4 regions of the Spirillospora sp. NPDC048823 genome follow, and region 2 is predicted to be linked to each of the others. Evidence: predicted binding sites of a transcription regulator. Region 2 holds the regulator's gene; each other region holds the start of a gene.

Region 1 (5,760 bases), on a different contig from region 2:
GTCCATGCCGAGGATGTCCAGTTCCGCCTCGACGACCTCCGCGGGCGTCATCGGAGGGAGTTCGCCCGCCGGGACGTCGTCGGCGAGCTGGATCTCCAGGGCGCCGTCGCCGTCCTCGTGGCCCAGGGGTAGCTGGCCTTCGACGACGGGGGCGCGGGCGGTGGCGCGGTCCAGGGCGCCCACGCGGCAGAGCAGGTCGCGGCGCGCGACGTCGCCGTCGCCGTAGACGCCGTCGAACGCCCCGGCCAGGACGAGGCGCTCGGCGGTCGGGCGGGAGACCCTGGCGCGGCGCCAGAAGTCGGTCAGCGACGCGTAGGGGCGTTCGGCGACGATCGCGGTGATCTCTCCGTCGTTGATGCCCCTGACCTCGCTCAGCGCGACGCGGATCCCGGCCGGGCCGCCCTCGCGGACGGGTTCGACGTGCCAGTCCGGGGCCGAGCGGTTGACGTCCAGGGGGAGGATCGGGACGCCGAAGTGCCGCGCGTCGTCCAGGATGACCCGCTTGGGGTACATGCCGGGATCATGGGTGAGGACGCCCGCGTAGAACGCGGCCGTGTGATGCCGTTTCAGCCAGGCGGACTGGTAGGTGGGCAGCGCGAACGACGCGGCGTGGGCCTTGCAGAAGCCGAACGCGCCGAACGCGGTCAGCGTCCGCCAGACCCGCTCGACGGCCGGCTCGTCATAGCCCCGGGCGAGGGCACGTTCACGGAACCAGGCGCCGACCACGGCCTGCCCCCGCTCGTGGTTCAGGCTCCGCCGCGCCGCCTCCGCCTTCGACAGGCCGCAGCCGGTCATCACGTCGAACACGCGCAGCACCTGCTCGTGGAAGACGACCACGCCGAGGCTCTCCCGCAGCACCGGCTCAAGGTCGGGATGCGGGTAGGCGGGCTCCCTGGTCCCGGCGCGCGACTCCAGGAACGGCGACACCATGTCGGAGTTGACCGGCCCCGGACGGAACAGCGAGATGTCGATGACCAGGTCGTCCAGGTCGCGCGGCTGGAGCCTGCCGATCAGCTCCCGCTGGCCCGGCGACTCGATCTGGAAGCAGCCGAGCGTCCGGGACGTGCGGACCAGCTCGTACGTCGCGGGATCGTCGCGCGGGACGTCCTCCAGCGCGATCCGCTCCCCCGACACCCGTGCTACTTCTGCCACCGCGTGCGCCATCGCCGACTGCATCCGGACGCCGATGACGTCGAGCTTGAGCAGGCCCATCGTCTCGACGTCGTCCTTGTCGAACTGGCTCATCGGGAAACCCACGGCGGCCTGCTCGATCGGTGTCCGGTCCCGCAGCGTGGGGTTCGACAGCAGGACGCCGCAGGGATGCATGGCGATGTGCCGGGGCAGGCCGTCCAGGCGCTCGGCGATCCGGAACAGCACCTCCAGGCGTCCCGCCGCCAGGTTGCTCTGCCGCAGCTCGGGCAGGTCGTCCAGCGCCGCGCGGATCTGGTTCGCCCTGATCTGCGGGAACGCCTTGGCGATCGCGTCGATCTCCAGCGGCGGGAGCCCGACGGCGTTGCCGACGTCGCGGATCGCGCTGCGCGCCCGGTAGGTCTCCATCATCGACACGCACGCCGTGCTCTCCGCCCCGAACCGGTCGAACAGCGCCTCGTACGCCTCCAGCCTGCGGGCCGACTCCACGTCCAGGTCGATGTCGGGCAGGCCCTCGCGGCTGTCGGCGAGGAAGCGCTCCATCAGCAGGTCGTGCCGCAGCGGGTCGAGGTCGCCGATGCCGAGCAGGTGGTTGACCAGGCTGCCGGCGCCGGAGCCGCGGATCGCGCAGCGGATGCCGCGCGACCTGATCAGCGCGGCCGCGTCGGCGACCGTGAGGAAGTAGGACGCCAGCCCCTTGCGGGCGATGACGCCGAGTTCGTCGTCGAGCCGGGCCGCGGCCCGCCATGATCCGCCGAGCCCGCGCCGGGTCATTCCGGCGGCGCAGCGGGCGGCGAGCCGCGCGTACGGGTCGCCCGCCACGGCCGGCAGGTGGACGTCGTCCATGCCGAGGTCGCGGGCCGGGTCCAGGACGCAGCGTTCGGAGAGCCGGCGGGTGGCGGCCAGCAGCGCGTCCGCCTCGTCCGGGCCGCAGCTCAGTTCCGCGACGCGGCGCATCTCGGGGACCGACTTCAGGTAAGCGTGCCCGGTCCGGTCGTCGAGGTGCCGCCGGTCCAGCGGGACGAGGCGGCGCGTCACGTCCAGCACCTGCGCGACCGGGTGGTCGGCCGGCTCCAGGTAGCGGACGGCGTTGCCCAGTACGGCGGGGACCCCGGCCTCGCGGGCGAGCGCGAGCATCCGGGCCGCCCGGTGCCCCTCGCCCCGGTCGTGGTGGTCGACGATCTCGATGACGGTCTCGGCGGTGGCGCGCCACGCGTCGAGCAGCCGTGCCGCCGCGTCGGGCCGCCGTCCGGCGATGGCGCGGCCCACGTCCGACCACGGGCCGAGCAGCACGATGAGCCCCTCGGCGTGCGCGCCGACCATCTGCCGTGTGACCAGCGGGTTGCCGCGTTCGCCCGCCGCGTGCGCCGCCGTCACCAGCCGGCAGAGCGACCGCCACCCCGTCCGGCCCTCGGCGAGCACCACGATCCGTTCCTCGCCCGTGGAGGCGACCTTGAGGTCGGCGCCGACGACGGCCCCGATCCCCGCGTCGCGACATGACCGAACGTGACGGACCGCGCCGTACAGGCCGTCGCGGTCGGTCAGCGCGAGCGTCTCCATGCCGAGGCCCGCCGCGCGCTCGGCCAGCGCGGCGGGCGGCGCGACCCCGTACCGCAGCGAATATCCCGAAGCGACATGAATGTGCACGTCAGTCCCATACCCGGGAGAGCAGCCAGCTGTCAGCGGCCACGTCGAAACGCAGCTCGTAGACGCCGATCTCCCAGTCCGGGGTGGCCTCGACCCGCCAGAACTCCCGCTCACCGGTGGCCTCGCCGTCGGGCTGCTGCTCCCGCCACCAGTCACGGGTCGTGACCCAGTGCTCCAGCACCCGCCGGACGGTGTAGAGCCGGTCACGCCAGACGAACCGGATGGGACGTCCATCACTCACCCAGACGTCCACCGGGTCGCCGAACACGCGTGTCATCTGCCTCCCCCTCGCGCGCACCGCACGGGGGAAGAACATGCGGATATTCGAACAAACGTTCGCACCCGAGTCTAGAGACCCCGTGGAGGAGAGGGCAAGGCGGGGGCTACCCCAGCAGGTGGATCAGGCGGTCGGCCACGTCGGGGGCGTCGGCCACGCCGGCCATACCGCCCGGCCAGAGGTAGTACCAGCCGTCGCCGGACAGGCTCGCGACGACCATGATCTGGCGCCGGGTCCGCGGGCCCGTCACGCCCAGCAGGGACTCCTCGGGACCGGCGAGCCGCCACGAGAGCCCGCGCGCCTCGACCTCGTGCGCGAGCACCGCGAGGTGACGCCGGCGCTCCTCGGCGATCTCTCGCCCACCGACTACAGACACTTCAGCCGCCTCAGCATGGTCCGGACCGCCGGAACCACCTTGGGCGATCATCCGGCGACAACTGGTGACCGAACCTCAGCATGACCCTAAAACCGGGGCTGCGCAGGGAGAATCCGAAGAGTGGGACGGCTCTTTCACAATCCTCGGGGGATGGTCCTCCAGCGGCGGCGCGACGCACCCGGTGCGCGTGCGCCAATCGGCCGAGCCCGTCACTTCCGAATGCCGGAGTCCGGCGCGCATACGGAGGACGCGTCCGTGATAGAAGCCTCTGTGAGCCGGGCGTCCAGCGCCCGCGTCAAGCGGACAGAAGGAGCGAGCCGATGAGCGCCGTCCCCGCCGGCGACCCGTCAGGCCCCGCAGACGAGCGTGCTCCCGCGCGCGCTCTGGCCGGGCTCCGTGAACGCAAGAAGCAGCGGACGAGGTCCGCGCTCGTCGACGCGGCACTGGACCTGTTCCTCTCCCAGGGTTACGAGGCGACGACGATCGACGAGATCGTGGCGGCCGTGGACGTGTCACAGCGGACGTTCTTCCGCTACTTCGCCACCAAGGAGGACGTCGTCACGAGCTTCCTCGCCGAGCACGACGACGTCCTGCGGGAGGCGCTGGCGGCGCGTCCGCCGGGGGAACGGCCGTTCACCGCGCTGCTGGAGTCGCTGCGCGTGATGCTGCGGACGATCGCCGAGGGCGACCCGGCCGACGGCACCCGGTTCCGCCGCGTCCGGCAGGTGATCGAGGCGACGCCGTCGCTGATGGCGGCGCAGATGGCGCGTCACTCGGCGTCCGCGGAGACGCTCGCCGCCGAGATCGCGCGGCGCGAGGGCGTGGACGTCGAGAACGACCTGCGGCCGCGGATCGTCGTCGCGTTCTTCCTGGCGGCGGTCAAGGTCGCCTTCGAGGACTGCGCCCGGCGCGACATCTGGGACGCCGGGACGGTCGCCTCCCGCGTGGAGGAGGCCGTCGCGGTGGTCGCCCGGACGATGCGCGACTGGATCTGAACGTCCCGGCGGGAATGCCCGCCGGCGGCGGCGGGTTCCGATGACCAGCATCCGACTGCAGGAGGGCGACATGCGCGCGATCATCATCACCGAGACCGGCGGCCCCGAGGTCCTGGTGGCCGGGGAGCGCCCCGACCCGGAACCCGGCCCCGGGGAGGTGCTGATCGACGTCGCGGCGGCGGGCGTCAACTTCATCGACGTGTACTTCCGGACGGGCGCCTACCCGCAGGCCCTCCCGTACACGCCGGGCATGGAGGCGGCGGGCACGGTCGCGGCGGCGGGTGACGGCGTCACCGAGTTCGCGGTGGGCGACCGCGTGGCCTGGTCCGGCGTGCAGGGCGGCTACGCGGACAGGGCCGTGGTCCCGGCGGACAAGGTCGTCCCCGTCCCCGGCGGCGTCGGTCTGGAGGACGCGGCGGCGTCGCTGCTGCAGGGCATGACCGCGCACTACCTGACGCGGTCGACGTATCCGGTCCAGGCGGGCGACACCGTCCTGGTCCACGCGGCGGCGGGCGGGATGGGGCTGCTGCTCACCCAGGCGGCCAAGGCCCTCGGCGCCAGGGTCGTCGGCACGGCCTCGACGCCGGAGAAGGAGCAGCTCGCCAAGGACGCGGGCGCGGACGTCACGATGGGCTATGACGGTTTCCCGGAGAGGGTGCGGGAGCTGACCGGCGGCGAGGGCGTCGCGGCCGTGTACGACGGCGTCGGGGCGCCCACGTTCGACGGAAGCCTGGCGAGCCTGCGCCGGCGCGGCGTCCTCGCGCTGTACGGGGCGGCCGGCGGGAAGGTTCCGCCGTTCGATCCGCAGCGGCTCAACGCGGCCGGATCGGTGTACCTCACGCGCCCGTCGCTCACTCATTTCACCGAGGTCCGCGAGGAGCTGCTGGAACGCGCCGCAGCGGTCTACGGATGGGTGGAATCGGGTGCCGTGCGGGTCCATGTCGGGCACCGCCACGACCTCGCCGAAGCCGGTACGGCGCACGCCGACCTGGAGGCGAGGCGGACCACCGGCAAGCTCCTGCTGATCCCCTGACCGGCACGCCGGCGACCCCCGGCTCCCATAAGGTGGGGACGGAGAGACGATCTTCCGAGGAGCGCCGCCCCCCATGACGACGACCGCCGCCGGCCCGCTGGAGCAGGACGAACCCCGCGTCCTCGGGCCCTACCGCCTGCTCGGACGCCTGGGCCGCGGCGGCATGGGCACCGTCTACCTCGGCGCCGAACCCGACGGCCGCCGGGTCGCGGTGAAGGTCGTCAACCGGGAGCTGGCCGGCGAGCCGGCGTTCCTCGCCCGGTTCCGCCGCGAGGTGACCGCG
Region 2 (5,760 bases):
TGGGCTGGGCGCCCCGGCTTCTCGAAGCCCTGGTGCAGCTTGAGCGCCTTGACCGGGTCGATGAAACCGATCTCGTCGGCGAAGATGCGGCGGTCTCCGGCGTTCTGGATGCGCAGCGTCCAGCAGCCGTGCCGGTCAGGTCGCGCGTCCGCCTTGAAGCCGACCCTGGAGAAGATGCCGAAGCGCAGCAGGAGACGCTGCATGCCCCGGATCAGTTCTTCGGAGATCATGTCGACTTCGACCACCGTGGAGGATTCGCGCGCGGACACGAGGCCCTCGGCCTGGAAGACGCTGCGGAGGTAGGCGGCGACATGGGGAAGCGGCGCGGTGAAGAGCCGCTCGGGGACCACCATGTCAACGCCGCGGGCCAGCAGCCCCCACTCGTCGACGTACTCCTTCAGGACCTCCCCGTAGAGCCGGGTGCGGCGGCAGTCGAGATCGGTGTCCTGCGTCTCGACGGTGCGCTCGTGGCGGTGGACCCCGGGGAAGACGACGTTCAGGTGGCGGCCGACCCACTCCCGTTCGGAGTCGGTCACGGTCATGGCCTCGATGGTCAGCGAACGGTTCGTGCCGGTCTCGTACCGTCCCACGAATCCGTCCGACTGCAGCCAGCCCGCAAGTGCGGACTCCGCGTACCCGCGGGAGGTGATCTCCGTCTCGCCGTAGGCGTCCCGCCGGTGCCATTCGAGCTGGTCACCGGCCTTGAGCTCACCGGCCTGGACGAAACGTCCCGTTCCGGCCCCGGTGGCCTTCCAGACGAGGTGGTCGGGGGTGACGTCCAGGGTGTAGCCGGCCTTGGTGTGGATTCGCAGGACGTCCCGAACCCCGTTGGCCTTGGTGGCGACGATGCGGGTGAGCCCGGTCGCGTCGTACACCTTGGTGCCGACGGCGTCGTCCTCGACGAGCCTGCCGATCGGAATCAACCCGGCAGGGGTGCTCACCAGCGACTCGTACGGAAGACACGCCGAGACCTGCTGCGGGGACTTGGTGCCCACGTTGAACCAGACGGGGGAGTTGAAGCTGAACATCTGGTGGACCAGGGCGTACTTCAGCTCGTGCTCGAAGATCTCGGCGTCCTGGTCGGTGGCGAAGTAGCCCTGTTCGAGGCCCGTGCCGACGTACATGCTCACGACGCGGTCGACGAGCTGCTTCAGGCTCCATTCGCGCTGCGGTGTGCCGACCGCGCCGCGGAAGTACTTGGACGTGACGATGTTGGCGGCGTTCAGCGACCAGAAGTCGGGGAACTCGACGCCGCGCTGCTCGAAGTTCACCGAGCCGTCGCGCCAGTTGGTCATGACGACGTCACGACGTTCCCAGCGCAGCTCGTCGTACGGATGCACGCCGGGTGTGGTGAAAATACGCTCGATCTTCAGGCCTTTACGGCTCCCCTTGCCGCGTCGTGCCGCCGAGCCGCTCACCGTCTCCGTCATGACCTTCCCCCTCTCGGGCCCTCCCGCCGGGCCCTGCTCAGGAACAACTCCGCCGCCGCACGGGCCATGCCCGCGCGGAGGCCGCTCTTACTTGTGCTGCTTTGTGTTTCCGGAACCCGCCCCTACCGGGACGGGCCGGGCTCCCCCGAGGAACCGGCCTTCCGCAGTGTCTCGATCTCCTTGGCGAAGTCGTCCAGCGACTCGAAGCTCCGGTAGACCGAGGCGAATCGCAGATAGGCGACCTCATCGAGTTCGCCGAGCGGCCCCAGGATCGCGAGGCCGATCTCGTGCGAGGGGATTTCGGCGGAGCCGGAGGATCTGATCTCCTCTTCGACCCGCTGTCCCAGCTGTGCGAGCGCATCCTCGTCGACCGGACGGCCCTGGCAGGCCCTGCGCACACCGGCGATGATCTTTTCCCGCGAGAACGGCTCGGTGACCCCGCTGCGCTTGGCCACCATCACGAGCACATTCTCCTGCGTCGTGAATCGCTTGCCGCATTCCGCGCACGACCGGCGACGCCGAATGGCGCCGCCGTCGTCGGTGGAGCGGCTGTCGATCACTTTGGTGTCAGGGTTGCGGCAGAACGGGCAGTGCACGTCCAATCCCTCCCCTGACAGAAACGCATCACACCTCCGAGTAACGCCACATATAGGTGAAGTACATCGGTGTGACTACTAGATGTTGTGGTCAACCGTACGGCTCACCGCAGGCGTTCGCAACCTGATCCGCTGCCTCACGCGCCACATCCGGCGCGTCCCCCCAGGTCACGTGAGCCCTCCCGGATTTCCTCCCGGGCGTGTCGTCACAGACCGTCTCCGGCGGCACACTCCGCCGCGGCAGACCCCCTGGTGAGCCCGTGTTCGGCCCCGGAGATCAGCGGGCGGGGAGGCGGATCTCCTGGCCCGGCCGGACGGTGGGATCGCCGCCCAGTCCGTTGAGGTCGATGATGCGCTGGACGACGACGCGGGGGTCGGTGCCCCGGTCGGCGTCGGAGGCGATGCCCCAGAGGGTGTCGCCGGGTTCGACGACGACGGTCTCGGCGGCGGCGGTCGGGCCGCGATGGCTTTCGCGGCCGCCGGCCAGTGCGCCGGTGCCGACGGTGAGCCAGAGGATGACGAGCGTGACGGCGGCGGCGAACAGGACCAGGACGGCGCGACCGCGGCGGGTCAGGCGGATCGGGACCCGGTCACTGTGGGGTGAACCCGACATCTCTCCCCTCCTCGACGTCGAATGCATTTTCGATCGAACGCCTGTACGATGTTCTACAGGGGGCGCCGACAAAAAGCGAGCACATCTTCGAACAATTGTTTGATCATCGGGCCGGGACGCGATAGCGTTCCATGACAAGGAGTGACGGATCGAGGCGCCCGGGAGGCGACGAGCGATGAGCAAGGTCCGGGAGCTGCCCGACGGGCCCATGGACGAGACGGGCCTGACGCAACGGCAGCGCATGGTGCTGGAGGTGATCCGCGACTCGGTGCAGCGCCGGGGGTACCCGCCTTCGATGCGCGAGATCGGCGAGGCCGTGGGTCTGACCAGCACCTCCAGCGTGTCGCACCAGCTCCGGGCGCTTCAGCGCAAGGGTTTCCTGCGCCGCGACCCCAACCGGCCGCGGGCCGTGGAGGTCCGCGTGCCGGGTTCGACGCCGGTGCGGACGGACGAGGAGGCCTACGAGGCCGCCGGGGGCCAGCAGACCTCGGTGCGGCCCGCGCCCGCGTACGTGCCGCTGGTGGGGCGGATCGCCGCCGGTGGGCCGATCCTGGCCGAGGAGGCCGTGGAGGACGTGTTCACCCTCCCCAAACAGCTGGTCGGCGAGGGCACCCACTTCCTGCTGAAGGTCAGCGGTGACTCGATGATCGACGCCGCGATCGCGGACGGTGACTGGGTGGTCGTCCGGCAGCAGCCGGTGGCCGAGCAGGGCGACATCGTGGCCGCCATGATCGACGGCGAGGCGACGGTGAAGACCTTCAAGCGCCGGGACGGCCACATCTGGCTGATGCCGCAGAACCCCGCCTACGAGCCGATCCCCGGCGACGAGGCCTCGGTGCTGGGACGTGTCGTGGCGGTCCTCCGCAAGATGTGAGACCGCACGATGTGAGACGCACGCCGAGACGGCCGCCGGAAGGACCCGGCGGCCGTCTTCGCGTGCCGTGCCCGGTCAGCGCTTCGGGACGATGTTGACGATCTTGGGGGCGCGGACGATGATCTTGGCGATCTCGGCGCCGCCCAGGGCGTCCCGGACCCTGGTGGAGTCCAGGGCCAGCCGCTCCAGTTCCTCGTCGGCGATGCCGGGGGCGACCTCCAGCCGGTCGCGGACCTTGCCGGCGACCTGGACGACGCAGGTGACCGTCTCCTCCACCAGCAGCGCGGGGTCGGCGGACGGCCAGCCCGCGCGGATGACCGGGGCGGTGCGTCCCAGCAGCTCCCATGCCTCGTCGGCGGTGTAGGGGGCGAACAGCGACAGCAGCGTCGCGATGGTCTCGGCGGCCTCGCGGACGGCGGGGTCGGACGCGCCGGGGCCCGAGTCGATGGCCTTGCGGGTCGCGGTGACCAGTTCCATGATCCGGGCGATCGCGACGTTGAACCGCTGCGTCTCGACCAGGGTGGTGGCCTCGTCGATGGTGCGGGCGGTGACGCGGCGCAGGGCCGTGTCGCCGGACGCGACGTCGGCGCCGGGCGGGGAGGCGACCTCGGTGGCGATGCGGTGGACGCGGGACAGGAACTTGGACATGCCGTGCGGTGACACGTCCGCCCAGTCGATGTCGTCCTCGGGCGGGCCGGAGAACAGGATGGCCAGCCGGACGACGTCCACGCCGAACTCGCCGATCTGCTCACCCAGGTCGACGCCGTTGCCCAGCGTCTTGGACATCGCCTTGCCCTGGTTGATCACCTGGCCCTGGTTCAGCAGCCGGCGGAACGGCTCGGTGAAGTCGATCATGCCCATGTCGTACAGGACCTTGGTGAAGAACCGGCTGTACAGCAGGTGCAGGATGGCGTGCTCGACACCGCCGGTGTACTGGTCGACGGGCATCCACTTGCGGACCTGCTCGACGTCGAACGGGCCGTTCTCGTAGCCGGGCGAGCAGTAGCGGAAGTAGTACCAGGACGAGTCGACGAACGTGTCCATGGTGTCGGTGTCGCGTTTGGCGGGGCCGGCGCACTTGGGGCATTCGACGTTGACCCAGTCGGACGCGGCGGCCAGCGGTGAGGTGCCCTTGGGCGCCAGGTCGGCGCCGCGCAGGCCTTCGGGCAGCGTCACGGGCAGCTGCTCGTCCGGGACGGGGACCTCGCCGCACGACTCGCAGTGCACGATCGGGATGGGGCAGCCCCAGAACCGCTGCCGGGACACCAGCCAGTCGCGCAGCCGGAAGTTCACCGAGGCGCGGCCGGTGCCGCGCTCGGCCAGGATCTCGGTGATGCGGGTGATGGCGTCGGCCTTGGTCAGCCCGTCGATCGGCGCGGAGTTGACGATCGCGCCGTCGCCGGGGGTGGCGACGCCGGTCTCGGACGGGTCGGGCAGGCCGGTCTCGACGACGACGCGGACGGGCAGGCCGAACTTCAGCGCGAAGTCCAGGTCGCGCTGGTCGTGCGCCGGGACGGCCATGATCGCGCCGTGCCCGTATTCGGCCAGGACGTAGTCGGACGCCCAGACGGGCAGCCGCTCGCCGTTGACGGGGTTGACCGCGTAGCGGCCCAGGAACACGCCGGTCTTCTCGCGTTCGGTGGACAGCCGCTCGATCTCGCTCTCGCGGGAGACCTCCTCGCGGTACGCCTCGAACGCGGCGCGGTGGTCGGGTGCGCAGATCTCCTCGGCCAGGGCGGCGTCGGCGGCGACGACCATGAACGTGGCGCCGAACAGGGTGTCGGGGCGGGTGGTGTAGACGGTGACGGGCTCGTCGCGTCCCTCAATGACGAAGTCGACGTCGGCGCCGGTGGAGCGGCCGATCCAGTTGCGCTGCATCAGCAGGACGCGCTCGGGCCACTTGCCCTCCAGCTGCTCCATGTCGTCCAGCAGCCGGTCCGCGTATTCGGTGATCTTGAAGTACCACTGGGTCAGCACGCGCTTTTCGACCAGGGTTCCGCAGCGTTCGCAGTGCCCGCCGACGACCTGCTCGTTGGCCAGGACGGTCTGGTCCTTGGGGCACCAGTTGACGTGGCCGCCCTTGCGGTAGGCCAGGCCCCGCTCGTAGAAGCGCAGGAACAGCCACTGCGTCCACTTGTAGTACTCGGCGTCGGAGGTGTGCAGGCGCCGCGACCAGTCGAAGGACGCGGCGTAGCGCCGGAACGAGGACGCCTGGGTCTCGATGTTGGCGTAGGTCCACTCGGCGGG
Region 3 (5,760 bases), on a different contig from region 2:
GTCGTAGAGGTCCCGGTGGACGAGCATCCGCGTCCAGGCCGTGCACGTCTGGCCACCGTTGAGGAACGCGTTGGAGACGCCGACCTTCACGGCGGTCTTGACGTCGGCGTCGTCCAGGATGACGTTCGCGGACTTGCCGCCCAGCTCCAGCGCGACCTTCTTGATCGTCCCGGCGGCCAGTTCGGCGACGCGGGAGCCCGCCCGCACCGACCCGGTGAACGACACCATGTCGACCTCGGGGTGGGTGGCGAGGGTCTCGCCGACGACCTGGCCGTATCCGGGGACGAGGTTGACCACGCCGGCGGGCAGCCCGGCCTCGTGGACGGCGTCCAGCAGCTCGTAGGCGACCAGCGGGGCGATCTCACTCGGCTTGATCACGATCGTGCAGCCGGCCGCGAGCGCGGGGGCGAGCTTGCAGGTGATCTGGTGCAGCGGATAGTTCCACGGCGTGATCGCGGCGACGACGCCGGCCGGCTCGCGGACGATCAGGGAGTTGCCGACGCGCTCGTCCGGCACTCCGCCGGCGATCATCTCGGCGTACCCGGCCACCACCGTCCGCGGCAGCCCGGCCTGGATGCGGGTCGCGATGCGCATCGGCGTGCCGACCTCGCTCGCGATCGTCCGCGCGATGGTCTCCTCGCGGCTCGCGAGCGCGTCGTGGAGGCGGCCGAGGAACGCCGAACGCTCCGCGTACGACGTCGCCGACCAGGCGGGCAGCGCGGCCCGGGCGGCCCGGACGGCGCGGTCGACGTCCTCGGCGGTCCCCTCGGGCACGGTGGCGAGGGTCTCCTCGGTCGCGGGGTTCTCGACGGCGATGACCCCGCCGCCCAGCGGGCTGGTCCACGCTCCGTCGATGTAGAGGGCGTCTCGGTCGCGCACAGCGGCTCCTCGCGGTGGATGTCGGCGGATTCTATAGAATATGCACCGCCCGTCCGGCGATGTCGCGCGCCCCCGCCCCGCACCGCGGGGCCGCGCGGTCACCCGACGATATGCTCACGTCGTTCCGGCAAGGAGAGCGGGGGAGACCATGCCCGTCGGCCAGGCGCCGCGCGCCGGGCGCCGTCCCGTGCCGGCCGTCAGGCACCAGCTCAGCGAGATGGTCGCCTCCCACGTCCGCGAGGCCATCATGATCGGCGAGCTGCGCGCCCCGGACTACGTCCGGACCGAGCATCTGGCCGCCGAGCTGGGCATCAGCGCGACCCCCGTGCGCGAGGCGCTGATGATCCTGCACAGCGAGGGCGCCGTCCGCTGGGAGCCGCGCCGCGGCTTCCGGGTGCTGCCCATCACCGCGCAGGACGTCACCGACCTGTTCGCCGTGCAGGCGTACATCGCCGGTGAACTCGCCGCCCGCGCCGCCGTCGCCCTGGACGGCGCCGAGATCGAGCGCCTCCAGCGGGTCCAGGTCCGCCTGGAGGCCGCGGCCCGCGAACGCGACGCCGAGCAGGTCGACCGTCTCAACCACGAGATCCACCGGACGATCAACCGCTCGCCGGGGTCGTCCCGCATGGCGTCACTGCTCAACCTGACCGTCCACTACGTCCCGCTGGGCTTCTTCGGCACCATCGAGGGGTGGGCGGAGGCTTCGGCGCACGACCACTCCGCCGTCTTCGACGCCCTCCGCGCCCGTGACGCCGGCGCCGCCCGCGAGGCCATGGCCGAACACATCAGGCACATCGGCCGTCTCCTGATCGACCACCTGCAGTCGCACGGGGTCCTCAGCGAACCGGCCTCCGGCGACCGCCCCGTCCACGGTCCCTGACCGCACCGCCGGCACCACCGGGACGGGCGGCACCACCGGCCACGACGCGAGCCGGCACGCCCGCACGCGAGCGCGGCGGCGCGGCGGCGCGGCCGGGAGCGGGCGGGAGCGGGCGGGATCGCGCCGGCGGGGCCGGCTCGGGGGGTTGCGGCCGTCGCCGGCGCGATCGCCCAGGGCGCCGGAGGCCGGGGCCGCCGCCCTGTGGTGAGATCGGCGGGACGGTCGCCCCGGCCTCCGGCGGGGCCGGTCCCGGGGAGGTGGGACGGCCCGAGGAGCGGCTAGCTGGCTTCGGGCACGGGCAGCGTCGGCTGGCCGACGATGCCGAGGGTGTCTTCGACGAGGGTGACGAAGACGTCGGCGTCGTGCAGGAGTTCCTCGGCCTCACGCGGAGTGACCGCGCGCGGCAGGCCCGCCTCCGCCGCGGCGCGCTTGTCGGCGCCGGCGGCGAAGAAGGCGGCCCACTCGCGCAGTGCGGGCTCGGCCTCGGGCAGCAGCACCCAGACGCTGCGGGGACGCCCGCGGCGGTGGGTCTCCAGCGGTTCCTTGGACGCCAGCACCGCGGCGGCGGCGCGCAGCGCGGCCAGGTGGGCGCAGACGTAGCGGACGGCGGGCGAGGTGGCCTCGGCGGCCTCCGCGAGGCCCATACGGGCGGCATGCAGCTGGCCGACCGCCGTGTGCGCCGGGCGCGGCGCGGGCAGCGGACGGTGCCGCGGGCTCGGTGGCGGGACGGACTGGGCGGCGGAGTGGACTCCGCGTGCGGTCATCGGTCCGGACATTTCTGCCTCCTTCCGGGGCTCGGGCCGGCCGGGCGGAGAGCTTCCCCTCACTCCGCCCGGCCGTCCGTCCCGCCGAAACACCGCGAACGGCGGGGACGTCGCCCTGGCGCGGGCCGCGAGTCCCGCACCACGTCGAACATAAGTTCGACGCATGACCAGTAAACCGCCCTGACGACGATTCGTCAACGTGTTCGAACGGGTGTCGCATCCCGCAGGTCAGCGGGCATGACGGCAGGAGAACAACGGGGTACGACGGTTCCGCGGCGGGACCTCAGCGAGGCCGCCTGACGTGCACGGGGACGTTGGTTCCGAGCAGGTCCGGGAAGTACTCGGCGATGTGCATCGGCATCCGGACGCAGCCGTGCGAGGCGGGGTCCCTGGGCACGCTCAGGGCGCCGTGGAAGGCGATGCCGCCGTTGAAGTAGACCGGGTTGTAGAGCCGTCCCAGGGGCGAGGTCTCCCAGCCGGAGAAGCGGCGTCCCGTCCGGAAGTCGCCCGTGCCGGTCGTGGCGTACCGGCACCCGCGGTCCTCGGTGCAGAAGAGCTCGCCCGAGCCCGACGAGACGTGCGTGATGAGGCGCGGCGTGCCGTCCTTGTAGACGACGAGGTACTGGCGCTTCAGATCCACGTCGACGCGGTCCTTCTCGCGCTTCTTGGCCACCGGGCGAGGTTCCTCGGGGTCGGCCAGGGCCTCCCGGAACGACTTGCCGAGCGTGCCCTTCTGCTTCATGCGGTTGACCGCCTGGAACGCCCAGACGGCCATCTGGGTGGACGGCCCGTACTTCCCGTCGATCTTGCCCGGGTCGTAGCGCAGCTGCTTGAGGCGGCGCTGAAGCTCCTCGACATCGGAGCCCTTCGCGCCCGGCTTCAACTCGCGGTGCGTGGGGGTCGGCGTGGGCGTCGGCGTGGCCGGCTTCGCGGCCGGTGAGGTCTTCGGCGGCGGCGGGGCCGCTTCGTCCGTCCCGCTGCAGCTCGCCAGGAGGACGGCCGCAATCGGCAGAACCGCGCTCTTCCGCATGCCCATCGGTCTTCCGCGCATGCGCTGAGCTTAAAGTGCTTCCCATGCACCCGAATGCCGAACGCGTCGCGAAGGCCCTGCTCGACCAGGGCGCGACGGGAGCCGTCGTCGAGCTGCCCGACTCCGCGCGGACGGCGCAGGCCGCCGCGGAGCAGCTGGGCTGCGAGGTGGGGGCCATCGCCAACAGCCTGCTGTTCGACGCCGACGGGGCGCCGCTGCTGGTGCTGACGAGCGGCGCGCACCGCGTCGACACGGCGAAGGTCGCGTCGCTGGTGGGGGCGGCGAAGGTGAAGAGGGCGTCGCCGGAGTTCGTCCGGGAGGCGACGGGGCAGCCGATCGGCGGCGTCGCGCCGCTGGGCCACCCCGCGCCGGTCCGGACGCTCGTGGACGTCTGGCTGGACAAGTACGAGCGGGTCTGGGCGGCCGGCGGGCACCCGCACACCGTCTTCCCCACGTCGTATGAGGAACTGCTGAGGATCACCGGGGGCACCCCGGCGGAAGTGGAGTGACGCGAGAATGAGTGACATGGAGCTCTGGCACAACCCGCGCTGCTCGAAGAGCCGGGCCGCGAAGGCGGCACTGGACGAGGCGGGCGTGGAGTACACCGAGCGCCGTTACCTGGACGAGCCGCCCACGGCGGACGAGTTCGACGCGGTGCTCACCCGGATCGGCGCCGAGCCGTGGGACGTGGCACGCCTGAACGAGCCGGTCGCCAAGGAACTCGGGCTGAAGGACCTCGAACGCGACCGGGCCCGGTGGATCGAGATCATGGTGGCGAACCCCGTGCTGATCCAGCGTCCGATCGTCCTGACCGGCGGGGCCGCCGTCGTGGCCCGTGACGACGCATCGGTGCGCAGGGCTCTCGACGGCCGGTGACACGGACGGCCGGAAAGGCCGCCGGCCGCGTCACCTGGGGCGCCGGCGATCGGCTCTGCGCTGCACCGCGGACCATCCCCCGGGTCTAGTCTCAGTCGCGTGAGGGACCCGAAGCTGCGCGAGATCGACGAACGCGCCTTTCTGCGCAGGCTCAACCCCATGCTGGACGTGTACGCGGCCGCGATGGAACCGCCGAACGAGCAGATTCCCGGCCGCCACACCATCATGGAGCGGCACGCGTCGCATCCCGGTTTCCGGGCGTTCGTGGTGGAGCGGCGTGGCGCGCTGCCCGTGCTGGCGGGCCCCGTCCAGGGGTTCGCGTACGGGTTCCACGGGACGCGCGGCCAGTGGTGGCATGACGTCGTCTTCCAGGCGCTCAGCGATCTGGAGGGGCCCGGACACGCCGAGCGGTGGCTGGACGACACGTTCGAGGTGGCGGAGCTTCACGTCCACCCGGACTCCCAGGGCAGGGGCCTGGGACGGGGCCTGCTCAACGCGCTGTGCGAGGGCAGGCCGGAGCGGACCGTCGTGCTGTCGACGCTGGACAGGCGGCCGGACACGCCGGCCCGCTCCCTCTACCGCTCGGTCGGCATGGTCGATCTGCTGACCGGCTTCGAGTTCCCCGGCGGCGGGCCCCGCTACGCGGTCATGGGCGGGGCGCTGCCCTTGACGCCGTACGCGCCGGCGTCCAGCAGCCCGTAGACCTCGCGCGTCGCCGTGGACTTGTTGAAGGTGATGAAGTGGATGCCGGGGGCGTCCTGGTCGAGCAGTTCGCGGCACAGCTCGGCGGCGTGTTCGACGCCGAGGCGGCGCACCGCCTCCGGGTCGTCGGCGACGGCCTCGAAGCGGGCCCTGACCTCGGGCGGGAACGGCGCGCCCGACAGCTGCTCGGACCGCTCGATCGTGCTCATCTGGGTGACCGGCATGATGCCGGGCAGGATCGGCACGTCGCAGCCGGCGGCGTCGACGCGGTCGCGGAGGCGGAAGTAGTCCTCGGCGCGGAAGAACATCTGCGTGATCGCGTAGTCGGCGCCGGCGCGGCACTTCTCGACGAAGTGGCGGACGTCGCTGTCGACGTCGGGTGAGCGCGGGTGCTTGTAGGGGAACGCGGCCACGCCGACGCAGAAGTCGCCGTAGGAGCGGATCATCCGGACGAGGTCGGAGGCGTACGCGACGCCGTCGGGGTGCTTGACCCACTCCCCCATCGGGTCGCCGGGCGGGTCGCCGCGCACGGCGAGGATGTTGCGGACGCCGACGGAGGCGAACCGCCCGATCAGGTTCCGCAGCTCGGCCTGGGAGTGGTTGACGGCGGTGAAGTGGGCGACGGGGGT
Region 4 (5,760 bases), on a different contig from region 2:
CGACCCCGATTTCCTCTGCGTAACGGGTGGCTCGGCCGGTGGGCACCTCACGGCGATGGTCGCGTTGACCGCGAACGTGCCGGAGTTCCAGCCGGGTTTCGAGGACGCCGACACCACCGTGCAGGGCGCCGTGCCCTTCTACGGCGTCTACAACTTCTTCGAAGCGGGACCGTGGCCGCGTCCGATGGGCGACACCCGCCTCCTTGAGAAAATGGTCATCAAGAAGCCTTTCGCGGAGAACCGGGAGGCGTACGCCAAGGCGTCCCCCGTCACCTACATCAACAAGGACGCGCCGCCCTTCTTCGTCATCCACGGAAGCCGCGACTCGCTCATCCCCGCGGCGGAGGCACGCCGGTTCGTCGAACGGCTCCGGGACGTCTCCGACGCCCCCGTCATCTACGCGGAGATGAAGGGCGCCCAGCACGCGTTCGACGTCTTCCCCTCCTACCGGACGGCCCGCGTCATCGAAGGCGTCGAGCGGTACCTGACCGGGTTGCACCGGCAGTACCTCCAGGGCTCCGCCCCGGCCGTCCCCGCCGAGGTCATGGGGGACGGCACCGTCGGATAGCGTGGACGGGTGCGGCTCACAGTCTTCTGGGATCGGATGAACCAGCAGTTCGGCGAAAGCTACGCCCAGAGCGTGGCCAAGGACTACGTCTTGGCCGAACTCAGCGGCCGCACCATCGAGCAGGCCTTCGCCGACGGCGAACCCGCCAAGAAGGTCTGGAAGGCCGTCGTCGCCACCTTCGACGTCCCGTCGAGGCTTCAGTAGGTCATCCGCCGGATCTCGGCGTGCGTCCGCCACCGAACTCGATCCGGCCGGCCCGTCAGTCCGGAACGGGCAGATGCGCGTAGAGGTCCATCGCGTCCACGGACGACGGAAGATCGCTGACCTGGCCGTCGCCGACCTCCACCACGCGCCACGCGCCGTCCGTGCGGCGCGCCAGATCGGTCGTGATGAACCTGCAGCCCAACGCGCGCACCGCCGGAGCCACCGCGTCCAGATCGGGATCGGGATCCACACCCGGGCTGTCAGGGTGCGGCCCCACCAGCGCCGGCTCGCCGTCCACCCACCACACGCGCGCCTCGCCGTCGCCGTCGTACTGCTCGAACTCGCGCACGACGAGACCGCCCGCCAGATGGTCGTCGCGCAGCGCGACCATCTTCGAGGCGACGTCATGAAGCCGCGAGAGGTTCTTCACGTCGGGGACGAAGCACGCCTCCTCCCACTCGTGCTTGCACGACTTCACATAGTCCTTCACCACGCCCGGCCCGCCGCGCAGCGGCCGGACCAGCTCCCCCAGCTCGCTGAGGTCACCGGGATCCTGTCCCGCGCCCAGGGGCCGCCACACACTGTGCGGAGTCAACCCGGCGAACGTGTCGTGCCAGCCCGGCAGTTCATGCGCGCGCCTGTAGTCGTCCGGATGCGTGAGCAGCACCGTGCCCCGCCCCTTCAGGACGGCGGAGACCGCGGCGTACTCGTCCCCGGTGAGCATCCAGCCGCGATACCAGACCGGACCCAGATCGGAGGGCACCGCCCGGACCGCGTCGTCCACGTCGCCGCGCTGCAACGCGTCATGGTCGATCAAGGCGATCTCGCCGTAGTGGTCCCGCACCGCCGCGGCCTCACGGAAGAAGTGCGGGTCAACGCGCCGAGGGTGGAGCGGATCGACGCAGAAGAGAACGGTCAGCGTCATGATTGGAACCCTCCGTGGACGGCGCCAGCGTACGGGGTCGAGACCATGGCGCGCACGGAGATTCCCACCCGAATCACCGAACCGGACGATGATCGAACTAATGTTCGGTACGCTTGTGCGGGACACGGCGTCGTCCACAATCGCGCCCGGGTCTCGCAAAGTGTCGGAGGCCCGCCGTAACGTCGCCCTCGACATCGCAGGCAGCGGCCGAGAGCCGACAGTCACGACGAGAAGGACATCTCACATGGCAGCGAACGACCGGGAGAAGGCTCTCGACACCGCACTCGCCCAGATCGAGCGGCAGTTCGGCAAGGGGTCGGTCATGCGGATGGGCGAGGAGGCCCGCGCGCCCGTCGAGGTGATCCCCACCGGCGCGATCTCCCTCGACATCGCGCTCGGCATCGGCGGCCTGCCCCGCGGCCGCGTCGTCGAGGTGTACGGCCCCGAGGGCTCCGGCAAGACCTCCATCGCGCTGCACGCGGTGGCCAGCGTCCAGAAGAAGGGCGGCATCGCCGCGTTCGTCGACGCCGAGCACGCCCTCGACCCCGAGTACGCCGGCAAGCTCGGCGTCGACATCGACGCCCTGCTGGTCTCCCAGCCCGACACCGGCGAGCAGGCGCTGGAGATCACCGACATGCTGATCCGCTCCGGCGCGATCGACATCGTCGTCATCGACTCCGTCGCCGCGCTCGTCCCGCGCGCCGAGATCGAGGGCGAGATGGGCGACAGCCACGTCGGCCTCCAGGCCCGCCTCATGTCCCAGGCGCTGCGCAAGCTCACCGGCGCGATCAACCAGACCAAGACCACGGTCATCTTCATCAACCAGCTCCGCGAGAAGGTCGGCGTCATGTTCGGCTCGCCGGAGACCACCACCGGCGGGAAGGCGCTGAAGTTCTACGCCTCCGTCCGCCTGGACGTCCGCCGCATCGAGACCCTCAAGGACGGCACCGAGGCCGTCGGCAACCGCGTCCGCGTCAAGGTCGTCAAGAACAAGATGGCCCCGCCGTTCCGCGTCGCCGACTTCGACCTCCTCTACGGCCTGGGCATCAGCCGCGAGGGCGGCCTGATCGACCTCGGCGTGGAGCACGGCTTCGTCCGCAAGTCCGGTGCCTGGTACACCTGCGAGGGCGACCAGCTCGGCCAGGGCAAGGAGAACGCCCGCAACTTCCTCAAGGCCAACCCCGACATGGCCGACGGCATCGAGAAGAAGATCAAGGAGAAGCTCGGCATCGGCCCGAAGGTCGACCAGGAGGCCGAGCCCGCCGCCGCCCCGGACGCCGCGCCCGCCCCCCTGGAGGCGGCCCCCAAGCCCCCCGGGAGGAAGGCGGCCAAGGCCAAGGCGGGTGAATCCTGACGGAGAATCCCCAGATAAGGGTGACTCTTGACGGAGACTGAGCGATGATCTCGTATGCAGGGCGGCGGCGCCCTACCCCGCACCGCATGATCGGTGCGCGGACCTTCCCCGATGGCGCCGCCGCTCCCACGGCCGATGCCGCCGGCTGAGCGCGGCGACGGCCCTCTCCGAGAACCCGGAGATGCGGACACGCGGGGCGGGCGAGGATCGAATCCCGAGGGGGCCGCACGCGAGGTCTGCCTGCGCATGCTGGCCGCGTCACCACGGACCCGGGCACAGCTCGCGGACGCCCTGCGGCGCAAGAACATCCCCGATGACGTGGCCGAACGGGTCCTCGGCCGTTTCACCGACGTGGGCCTCATCGACGACGAGGCGTTCGCGCAGGCATGGGTCCAGTCCCGCCACGCCGGCCGCGGCCTCGCCAAACGCGCCCTCGCCCAGGAACTCCGCCGCCGCGGCGTCGCGAACGAGACCGTCAACGACGCCGTCGAGTCGCTGGACCCCGCCCAGGAAGAGGAAACCGCGCGCGCCCTCGTCGCCCGCAGACTCCCGTCCACCAGAGGCGCCGACCCCGCAAAACGCATGCGCCGCCTCGTGGGCATGCTCGCCCGCAAGGGCTACCCGCCCGGCCTCGCCTACCGAGTGGTCAAGGAGGCCCTGGCCGAAGAAGGCACCGACCCGGGAGACCTTCCCGAAACCCCCGCCCCCATCGACTGACGCCCGCCCGGCGCCAAGGCACTGCAATGAACCCTTCAAGTGAACACTCCTTGCTCATTACCTCCGCGCCGCTTACCGTTACGGCAGTGAGGAGTTACTCCGCGTCTCGCGGATTGCCATACGACCGAGCACGTTCCAGCAGCTGAGAGGCATACAGGACACGTTCGTCGACCGGATTCGGGCGAGTGGTCGGGTGCGCGCGGTGCGCTGCCCGGCGATGTTGTGCATCCGGCCGTCCGATGGGCGCGAGTAAATCCTCGCTAGGCAGGGTCCCGATTCCAGGCGGGCCCGCGGCGAGGAAGGATCTACCTCATGGAGAGCGTCCTGCTGGGTGCAGCGCTGCTGGTGACCCTGGTCGCTCTCGTCATCGTCGTCGTGTGGCGTCCAGGCACGCCCGGCAAGGCGGCGGCGGAGATCTCCCGGGCGCGAGGTGAGGCCGACGAGATCCGGTCGAAGGCGAAACGGGACGCCGGGGAGGTCCTGGAGACGGCCGAGCGGGAGGCGCAGCGGATCGCGGCTGCGGCGCGTGTGGAGGTCGAGGACGAGGGCCGGGCGCTCCGCGACGAGCTGCGGACCGTGCGGGAGGATCTGGAGCGCCGGGAGGCGCGCCTCGCGGAACGGGAGCAGCGGCTGGACGGTGAGCTGCGGCGACTGGCGGAGTGGCAGGGGCGGCTCGCCGAGACAGAGAAGGCTCTCGACGCCCGCAAGGAGGAGCTCGACGGCGTCGCCGAGGAGCGCCGGAAGGTGCTGGAGCAGGCGGCCGCGCTCACGGCGGAGCAGGCCAAGGGCGAGCTGGTCGCGGCGATCGAGAACCAGGCCAAGCGGGAGGCCATTCCGATCACGCGGGAGATCGAGAACGCGGCGCGGGCGGAGGGCGACAAGCGGGCCCGCAAGATCGTGACGCTGGCGATCCAGCGGGTCGCGAGCGAGCAGACGGCGGAGTCGGTCGTGTCGGTGCTGCATCTGCCGAGCGACGAGATGAAGGGCCGCATCATCGGGCGTGAGGGCCGCAACATCCGGGCGTTCGAGACGACGACGGGCGTCAACCTGATCATCGACGACACGCCGGAGGCGGTGCTGCTGAGCTGCTTCGACCCGGTGCGCCGGGAGGTGGGGCGGCTGACGCTGGAGAAGCTGGTCCTGGACGGGCGGATCCACCCGCAGCGGATCGAGGAGATCTACGAGCGCAGCAAGAGCGACGTGGAGCAGCTGTGCGTCCGGGCCGGTGAGGACGCCCTGGTGGACGTCGGTATCGCCGACATGCATCCGGAGCTCATCGCGCTGCTCGGGCAGTTGCGGTACCGCACGTCGTACGGGCAGAACGTGCTGAAGCATCTGATCGAGTCGGCGCACATCGCCGGGATCATGGCGAGTGAACTGCGGCTGCCGGTGGAGGTCGCGAAGCGGTGCACGCTGCTGCACGACATCGGCAAGGCGCTGACCCACGAGGTGGAAGGCAGCCATGCCCTGATCGGCGCGGAGATCGCACGCCGGTACGGCGAGCACGACGATGTCGTGCACGCGATCGAGGCGCATCACAACGAGGTCGAGGTCCGGACGGTCGAGGCGGTGCTGACGCAGGCGGCCGACGCCGTCAGCGGCAGCCGGCCGGGGGCGCGCCGGGAGTCGCTGGAGGCGTACGTCAAGCGGCTGGAGCGGCTTGAGGAGATCGCCCGCGACAAGCACGAGGGTGTGGAGAAGGTCTTCGCGATGCAGGCCGGGCGGGAGATCCGGGTGATGGTCAAGCCCGACTCCGTCGACGACATCCAGGCGCAGGTCATCGCACGGGACATCGCCAAGCAGGTCGAGGACGAGCTGACGTATCCGGGGCAGATCCGCGTCACCGTCGTCAGGGAGTCGCGGGCGATCGAGTTCGCCCGCTGAGCGGCCCGTCCGCCGGCGCGGACGGACGGGCGGGTCCTCAGCCGACCGTGAGGTTGATGGGTTCGACGCCGCGGGGCTCGAAGCCGAGCGTCTGGCCGTAGAACGCCA

The links. Region 2 encodes LexA, which represses DNA repair genes until DNA is damaged. Its sites were predicted from a motif close to TCGAACANNTGTTCGA; they were not measured.
Region 1: a site for LexA is predicted at 3,121-3,136, ahead of ACGFK0_RS18645 (DUF6504 family protein). Genes of this name have one in related genera too.
Region 3: a site for LexA is predicted at 2,668-2,683, ahead of ACGFK0_RS10530 (SAV_6107 family HEPN domain-containing protein). Genes of this name have one in related genera too.
Region 4: a site for LexA is predicted at 1,790-1,805, ahead of recA (recombinase RecA). Genes of this name have one in related genera too.

The regions. Positions count from the first base shown of each region.
Region 1 is NZ_JBICUT010000007.1:195,680-201,439, forward strand. Features, by position in the region: gene ACGFK0_RS18640 (DNA polymerase III subunit alpha) at 1-2,796, opposite strand, end outside; gene ACGFK0_RS18645 (DUF6504 family protein) at 2,798-3,073, opposite strand; gene ACGFK0_RS18650 (hypothetical protein) at 3,180-3,449, opposite strand; gene ACGFK0_RS18655 (TetR family transcriptional regulator) at 3,770-4,444, shown strand; gene ACGFK0_RS18660 (quinone oxidoreductase family protein) at 4,515-5,477, shown strand; gene ACGFK0_RS18665 (DUF4389 domain-containing protein) at 5,551-5,760, shown strand, end outside.
Region 2 is NZ_JBICUT010000001.1:820,943-826,702, forward strand. Features, by position in the region: gene ACGFK0_RS03590 (LAGLIDADG family homing endonuclease) at 1-1,430, opposite strand, end outside; gene nrdR (transcriptional regulator NrdR) at 1,553-2,026, opposite strand; gene ACGFK0_RS03600 (LysM peptidoglycan-binding domain-containing protein) at 2,304-2,639, opposite strand; gene lexA (transcriptional repressor LexA) at 2,815-3,513, shown strand; gene leuS (leucine--tRNA ligase) at 3,589-5,760, opposite strand, start outside.
Region 3 is NZ_JBICUT010000003.1:630,061-635,820, reverse strand. Features, by position in the region: gene ACGFK0_RS10540 (aldehyde dehydrogenase family protein) at 1-879, opposite strand, end outside; gene ACGFK0_RS10535 (GntR family transcriptional regulator) at 1,028-1,759, shown strand; gene ACGFK0_RS10530 (SAV_6107 family HEPN domain-containing protein) at 2,038-2,535, opposite strand; gene ACGFK0_RS10525 (peptidoglycan-binding protein) at 2,807-3,574, opposite strand; gene ACGFK0_RS10520 (YbaK/EbsC family protein) at 3,598-4,062, shown strand; gene ACGFK0_RS10515 (arsenate reductase family protein) at 4,079-4,429, shown strand; gene ACGFK0_RS10510 (GNAT family N-acetyltransferase) at 4,529-5,131, shown strand; gene metF (methylenetetrahydrofolate reductase [NAD(P)H]) at 5,068-5,760, opposite strand, start outside.
Region 4 is NZ_JBICUT010000003.1:316,389-322,148, forward strand. Features, by position in the region: gene ACGFK0_RS08985 (alpha/beta hydrolase fold domain-containing protein) at 1-568, shown strand, start outside; gene ACGFK0_RS08990 (DUF3046 domain-containing protein) at 578-772, shown strand; gene ACGFK0_RS08995 (ATP-grasp domain-containing protein) at 828-1,697, opposite strand; gene recA (recombinase RecA) at 1,942-3,051, shown strand; gene ACGFK0_RS09005 (regulatory protein RecX) at 3,187-3,768, shown strand; gene rny (ribonuclease Y) at 4,081-5,652, shown strand; gene ACGFK0_RS09015 (prolyl oligopeptidase family serine peptidase) at 5,690-5,760, opposite strand, start outside.